Linked DNA regions of Rhodovastum atsumiense. The protein of the gene in region 2 interacts with the protein of the main gene of each other region in a pairwise test. Links are inferred from orthologs where the notes say so. Each region holds a gene or a part of one and is shown on either strand. Other genes may lie near its edges.

Evidence for each region. Proteins that work in one complex are often made in the same cells at the same time.
Region 1: the proteins of rho (region 2) and hfq interact in binary tests that used the Escherichia coli proteins (3 or more experiments, as listed by UniProt). The link is inferred for Rhodovastum atsumiense from one-to-one orthologs.

Annotation. Positions count from the first base shown.
Region 1 is NZ_OW485601.1:743,798-746,505, reverse strand. It holds hfq (RNA chaperone Hfq), read left to right. Parts: upstream 1-1,045; coding sequence 1,046-1,372; downstream 1,373-2,708. Other genes in the region: NBY65_RS03165 (inositol monophosphatase family protein), read left to right, coding at 2,669-2,708; hflX (GTPase HflX), read left to right, coding at 1,392-2,669; NBY65_RS03180 (thiamine pyrophosphate-dependent enzyme), read right to left, coding at 1-434. UniProt on the Escherichia coli protein: RNA chaperone that binds small regulatory RNA (sRNAs) and mRNAs to facilitate mRNA translational regulation in response to envelope stress, environmental stress and changes in metabolite concentrations.
Region 2 is NZ_OW485601.1:2,303,436-2,307,182, reverse strand. What follows is about bases 1-2,854. They hold rho (transcription termination factor Rho), read right to left. Parts: upstream 2,138-2,854; coding sequence 863-2,137; downstream 1-862. Other genes in these bases: NBY65_RS10505 (GNAT family N-acetyltransferase), read right to left, coding at 2,411-2,851; NBY65_RS10515 (hypothetical protein), read left to right, coding at 584-778; hslV (ATP-dependent protease subunit HslV), read right to left, coding at 1-334. Outside these bases: protoporphyrinogen oxidase HemJ, read right to left, coding at 2,878-3,330; NBY65_RS10495 (HAD family hydrolase), read right to left, coding at 3,327-3,747. UniProt on the Escherichia coli protein: Facilitates transcription termination by a mechanism that involves Rho binding to the nascent RNA, activation of Rho's RNA-dependent ATPase activity, and release of the mRNA from the DNA template.

The DNA.
Region 1 (2,708 bases), 1.6 Mb from region 2 along the record:
GCCTGGTTCACCGCCGCCTCGGCATGGGCGGGCCCCTGCACCTGGATGCTGAAGCCGCAGGCATCGGCGAAGACACGGTCGAGCGGCACGTCCTGCTGGCCCGCGGTGCCGATCAGGTCATGGGGCGGCAGCCCGGTCAGGGCCAGCACCGGCGCGCCGTCCGCCCGGGCGTCATACAGGCCGGCCAGCAATTGCAGCCCGCCCGGTCCGGCACTGGCCAGGCACACGCCGAGCCGCCCGGTCAGCCGGGCATGACCGCTGGCCATCAGCGCGGCGGTCGATCCCTGGCGGGTCTGCACGAAACGGATGCGGTCGGCGCGGCGGCGCAGCGCCTCGACGATGCCGGCCACGCCATCACCGGGAAGGCCGAACACGGTGTCGGTTCCCCAGTCGAGCAATCCCTGCACGAGCACATCGCCTGTCGTTTCGGCCATCACTGCCTCCTGGACACGGAACAGGAACAAGGCGTCCCTGCGACAGTTCCGGGCTCAGTCGCCACGGGACGCGGTGGAAAGCCCCGTAAGCGTGGGCCCCGGGGAACGTTCGTCACCTTGCATCTTCCCGCATGCAGGCGTCTTTCTCCAGGGAGTCATGCCGCTGTCGCGACCATGACGTTGCCTGTTCTGATGGTCGTACCGCCCTGCATGACTGATCTGATCCAGGCAAACGGGACCGGGTCGGGGGCGGATTTGTTTGTCGTGTCAATCGAAACACCGGAAAACCGCTTCGACATACGCCCGCGCTTCGGCGTGGAGCGGACGCGACGGCTATGGTAAGAACGTGATACGGCGCCAGAAGCGCTGGCGCGGTTGTCCCTGTGGCCGTGCCGGGTTTGCCGAGGGTGGCGTGGCTTGCCTGCGGGATCGTGGGGTGTTCCCGGACCCGTCGGTCGCCGGTATCCCTCGCTGGCGGTACACGGTACCGCCTTCAGGGGGAAGGTGACTGGTCATCTGACGCCGTGCGCGGCCGAGCCACGCCCGCGCGGCGGCGCCTGAATCGGGTTCCGGAGCAATCCGGGACCAGCAACAACAAGAAGGATCACGTCGTGGCCAACGAGAAATCGCAGAATGTTCAGGATGTCTTCCTGAACCATGTGCGCAAGAACAAGACCCCTGTCACCGTCTTCCTGGTGAACGGCGTCAAGCTGCAGGGCATCATCACCTGGTTCGATAATTTTTCCGTCCTGCTGCGCCGCGACGGGCATACGCAGCTCGTCTACAAGCACGCCATCAGCACCGTGATGCCGGGGGCGCCGATCCAGCTGTTCGATGCCACGAGCGCCGGCGCCGGGGCCTCTGCCAAGGAGCCCTCCAGTACTACGCTGACCATGCCGCAACGCGATCGGGAGACGGTCTCTGCCCGCGGAGACTGAGCGGCAAGCCAACGGGCTTATGCCGCCGACCCGCGCCGCCGTCATTCTCCCCTGGGAGAAGCCGGCGAGCGGCGCGGAGGCGACCCGTGCCGCCGAGGCGCGCCTGGCCGAGGCGGTCGGGCTCGCCGCCGCCATCGGCCTGGTGGTGCTGCATACCGCCATCCTGCCACTGCGGGCCCGCCGGCCTGCGACCCTGCTGGGCGAAGGCCAGGTCGCACAACAAGGCCAGGAGCTCGCCGCGTCCCAGGTGACGGTGGCGGTGGTCGACGCCCAGCTTTCCCCGGTGCAGCAGCGCAACCTGGAAAAAGCCTGGAACTGCAAGGTCATCGATCGCACCGGACTGATCCTGGACATCTTCGGCGAGCGGGCCGCCACCCGCGAAGGCACGCTGCAGGTCGAACTTGCGCATCTCGAGTACCAGCGCTCGCGGCTGGTGCGATCCTGGACTCACCTGGAACGCCAGCGCGGCGGCTTCGGCTTCCTCGGCGGCCCCGGCGAGACGCAGATCGAGGCCGACCGCCGCCTGATCGGCGAGCGCATCGTCCGGCTCAAGCGTGAACTGGAGCAGGTCCGCCGCACCCGCGGGCTGCACCGCAGCGCGCGCAAGCGCGTGCCGTTCCCGGTGGTGGCGCTGGTCGGCTACACCAATGCCGGCAAGTCGACGCTGTTCAACACCATGACCGGTGCCGGCGTGCTCTCGCGCGACCAGCTTTTCGCCACGCTCGATCCGACCATGCGCGGGCTGCGCCTGCCCTCCGGCCGGCGCGCCATCCTCTCCGACACGGTCGGCTTCATCAGCGAACTGCCGACCGAACTGGTCGCCGCCTTCCGCGCCACGTTGGAGGAAGTGGCGGAAGCCGACGTCATCCTGCACGTGCGCGATGCCGCCCATCCCGATTCGGCGGCACAGCGCGCCGACGTGCTCGCGGTGCTCGATGGCATGGTGGCCGACGGCACGCTGGACGAGGACTGGCGCACCCGCACCATCGAGGTGCTGAACAAGGCCGACCTGCTCGGCGGCGTTGCGCAAGTGCCCTCCCGGGAGGGCGCGGTCGCCGTTTCCGCCGTCACCGGCGAGGGATTGTCCGAACTGGCCGCGGCGATCGACCTGCGCATCGCCGCGGGGATGGAGATCGCCGACTACGCCATCCCGCCGGCCGATGGCGCGCGCCTGGCCTGGCTCTATGAACATGGCGAGGTGATCGGCCGCGCCGACGACGAGGACGCCATCCACGTGACAGTCCGCCTGCTGCCTGCCGACCGCGCCCGGTTCGAACGCCCGGATTTCTCACGCTGATGCGCCTGTCCCTGCACGAGCTGACTGTCCTCGGGACGG
Region 2 (3,747 bases):
GCAGGTAGCGGTCGGTGCGCCAGTCCTTCGCCAGTTCGACGCAGGCGCGTTCCAACTGGCCGGGGAAGCGTTCGAGCTTGGCTTCCAGCCGCTCGAGCAGGGTGAAGGCATCGGCAGTCGCGCCGGCGAAGCCGGCGAGAATGGTGCCGCCCGGGCCGATGCGCCGCACCTTGCGGGCGTTGCCCTTCACCACGGTCTGCCCGAGCGTGACCTGGCCGTCGCCGGCCATGGCGACCTGCCCGCCGCGGCGAACGCTCAGGATGGTGGTGCCGTGCCAGCCGATCGGGTCATGCGCGAAGCCGGGCGCATAGCCGGGAGAGGATGGGATGTTCATGGTCCGTCGCAGATGGCCCCCGGGAAGGTTTGGCGCAAGACGCATGCGCTGGTCGCGGATCTGAAACGCGAAACCATCACATAGGTCCCGGCCCTGCACCCGGGATCCCGTCCGCGCGTTTCGCCGGCCGATGCGCCGCGAGGACCCGGGGTGCGTCCGCCCACCCTGCCTGAAGCCGTGTTCCCGGCCAAGGCCTATGCCAGCCCCCTCGCCCTGCGCTAACGTTGCAACGGCAACGGAGGGGACGACATGGATATCAGACCAATTCTGCTGCCCCAGGCCGAACGGCAGGCCCGCAAGGCAAAGGAGCTGAAAAGTCGGGGCTATGATCCCGACGAGATCGCCGCCGCCATGGGCCTGCGCACCGAGATCGTCGCTGAATTGCTCGACCAGCCGCCTGGCCATCATGGCGGCAAGGCCGCCGAACGCCGCGCCGCCCGCTGACCCCCAGAGTTCCAAGGGCCTGACGGCCCTTGGTGGAGGTCCAGGAGGCAAAGCCTCCTGGCGGGGCCGGGGCAGCGCCCCGGATCAGGTATTCATCGCGTCGAAGAAGTCCTGATTGGTCTTGCTGTATTTCAGCTTGTCCAGCAGGAAGTCCATCGCATCCATGGTTCCCATGGGATTGAGGATGCGCCGCAGCACCCACATCTTCGACAATGTGGCACGATCCACCAGCAATTCTTCCTTGCGGGTGCCGCTTTTGGTGATGTCGATCGCCGGGAAGGTGCGCTTGTCCGACAGCTTGCGATCAAGGATGATTTCCGAGTTACCGGTGCCCTTGAACTCTTCGAAGATCACCTCGTCCATGCGGCTGCCGGTATCGATCAGCGCGGTGGCGATGATGGTGAGGCTGCCGCCTTCCTCGATGTTACGGGCCGCGCCGAAGAAGCGCTTGGGCCGTTGCAGGGCGTTGGCGTCGACGCCGCCGGTCAGCACCTTGCCCGACGAGGGCACCACGGTGTTGTAGGCGCGGGCGAGGCGGGTGATGGAATCGAGCAGGATCACCACGTCGCGCTTGTGCTCGACCAGGCGCTTGGCCTTTTCCAGCACCATCTCGGTCACCTGGACGTGACGGGTCGCCGGCTCGTCGAAGGTGGAGGCGACCACCTCGCCCTTCACCGTGCGGGCCATGTCGGTGACTTCCTCGGGCCGCTCGTCGATCAGCAGCACCATCAGGAACACTTCCGGATGGTTGTTGCTGATGGCGGTGGCGATGTTCTGCAGCATCACCGTCTTGCCGGTGCGCGGCGGCGCCACGATCAGGGCGCGCTGGCCCATGCCGATCGGCGAGATCAGGTCGATCACCCGCGGCGTGAGGTCCTTCTGCGGCCCTTTCGCGACCGACTGGAAGTTCTCCATCTCCATCTTGAGCCGGCGGTCAGGATAGAGTGGGGTGAGGTTGTCGAAGTTGATGCGGTGGCGCACCGCCTCCGGCGGCTCGAAGTTGATCGTATTGACCTTGAGCAGCGCGAAGTAGCGTTCGCCGTCCTTGGGCGCGCGGATCTGGCCTTCGACCGTATCGCCGGTGCGCAGGCCGAAGCGGCGGACCTGGGCGGGGCTGATGTAGATGTCGTCCGGGCCGGGCAGGTAGTTGGAATCGGCGCTGCGCAGGAACCCGAAGCCGTCGGGCAGGATCTCCAGGGTGCCTTCCCCGTGGATCGCCTGCTCGTTCTCGGCGAGGTTCTTGAGGATCGCGAACATCATGTCCTGCTTGCGCAGGGACGAGGCGTTCTCGATCTGGAGGGATTCGGCGAAGCTCAGCAGGTCCGCCGGGGATTTGGCCTTGAGTTCGGCGAGGTGCATCGGGGGACGCCTCGGTGTGCGATCATTCGGGGGATGAGACAGCGGCCGCATGCCTGGGCATAGGATCGACCCGGCTGGCGGTCCGGCGGCGCGGATCCCGACATCGTCGGGCGGCACCGTCCTGTCCGGAGAAGAAGGAGGGAGCGACGAATCAACACGAACCCGACAGCGCCGCAGGATGCGCCCCGTGCAGGGTCGTGTCACCCGAAGCTAGGCGGGGTCCACCCCGGCGTCAACCCGCGCAGGACAAAAAACGGTCAGGATCAGCCTGATTCAGCCCTTGGGAGGGCGGTGCAGGACCATCTGGGTCTGCGGCGCGGGATGCACGACGAAGCCGAATTTTGCATAGAGCGCGTGGGCGTCGTCGGTCGCGAGCGACCACAGCCCGATCCCGGCGAGGTCCGGGTGATCCAGTGCCGCCCGCACCAGCGCCTGCCCGAAGCCATGGCCGCGCCAGGCCGGCAGCACGAACACATCGGCCAGATGTGCCCGTACGCCGTAGTCGGTGACGATCCGGGCGAAGCCCGCCTGGGCCCCGTCCGGGGCATAGAGTCCGAGACAGAGACTGCCGGCGATGGCCCGTTCGGTCGCCGCCGGCGGCCGTTCCCGCGCCCAGTAGGTGCCCGCCAGGAAGCGGTGCACCACTGTCAGGTCGAGCCGGGCCCGGTCGTCGCTGATTACCCAGCCATCGGCCAGGGGAACCTCGTGAGCCATGCCTGTGGTCGCTTCCCTGGTCCCGGTCAGAACGGCCGGACGATCACCATGATGACGATGACGATCATCAGCAGCGTCGGGATCTCGTTCATGATCCGGAAGAAGCGCTCGGACAGGCGGTTGCGGTCATCGAGGAAGCCGCGCCGCCAGCGTGCCAGCCCGCCATGGAAGCCGGTCATCAGCAGCACGCAGAGCAGCTTGGTGTGCCACCAGCCGGAGGTCCAGTCGATCACGCCCGGGGTCAGCACCAGCAGGATGCCGAACAGCCAGGTGGCGATCATGGCGGGGGTGGTGATCGCCTTCAGCAGGCGCCGCTCCATGACCTTCATCCGCTCGCTCTCGGCGGTGCCGACCGGGACCATGGTGTGGTAGACATACAGTCGTGGCAGGTAGAACAGGCCCGCCATCCACGCGATCAGGCTGATCACGTGCAGGGACTTGGTCCAGAGATAGTAATTGGCAAGCACGTCGATCGTCATGCGGTCCTCCGCGGTGCCACGGCCAGCAGGCCGGGCAGGTCGAACATGGACGTGAACGGAATGGCCCCAAGGGCCCGCAGCGCCGCCCCGTCGGAGTGGGGCGCATAACCCAGGCAATCCATGCCGGCGGCGGCAGCAGCCCTGGCACCGGGCAGGCTGTCCTCGATCACCAGGCATTCGGCCGGCGCGCAGCCCTCGGCGGCGGCGGCGGCCAGGAACAGGTCGGGGGCCGGCTTGCCACGCCCGACGTCGCGATGGCTGTGCAGCCGCCCGGCCACCAGGGCGGTGATGCCCAGGCAGGCGAACTTGGCCGCCATCTCCTCATGCGAGGAATTGGAAGCGATCCGCCAGCCCAGGCCGAGCGCGGTGGTGGCGTGCAGCGCCTCGACGGCGCCGGCGATCGGCCGGGCCTCCCGG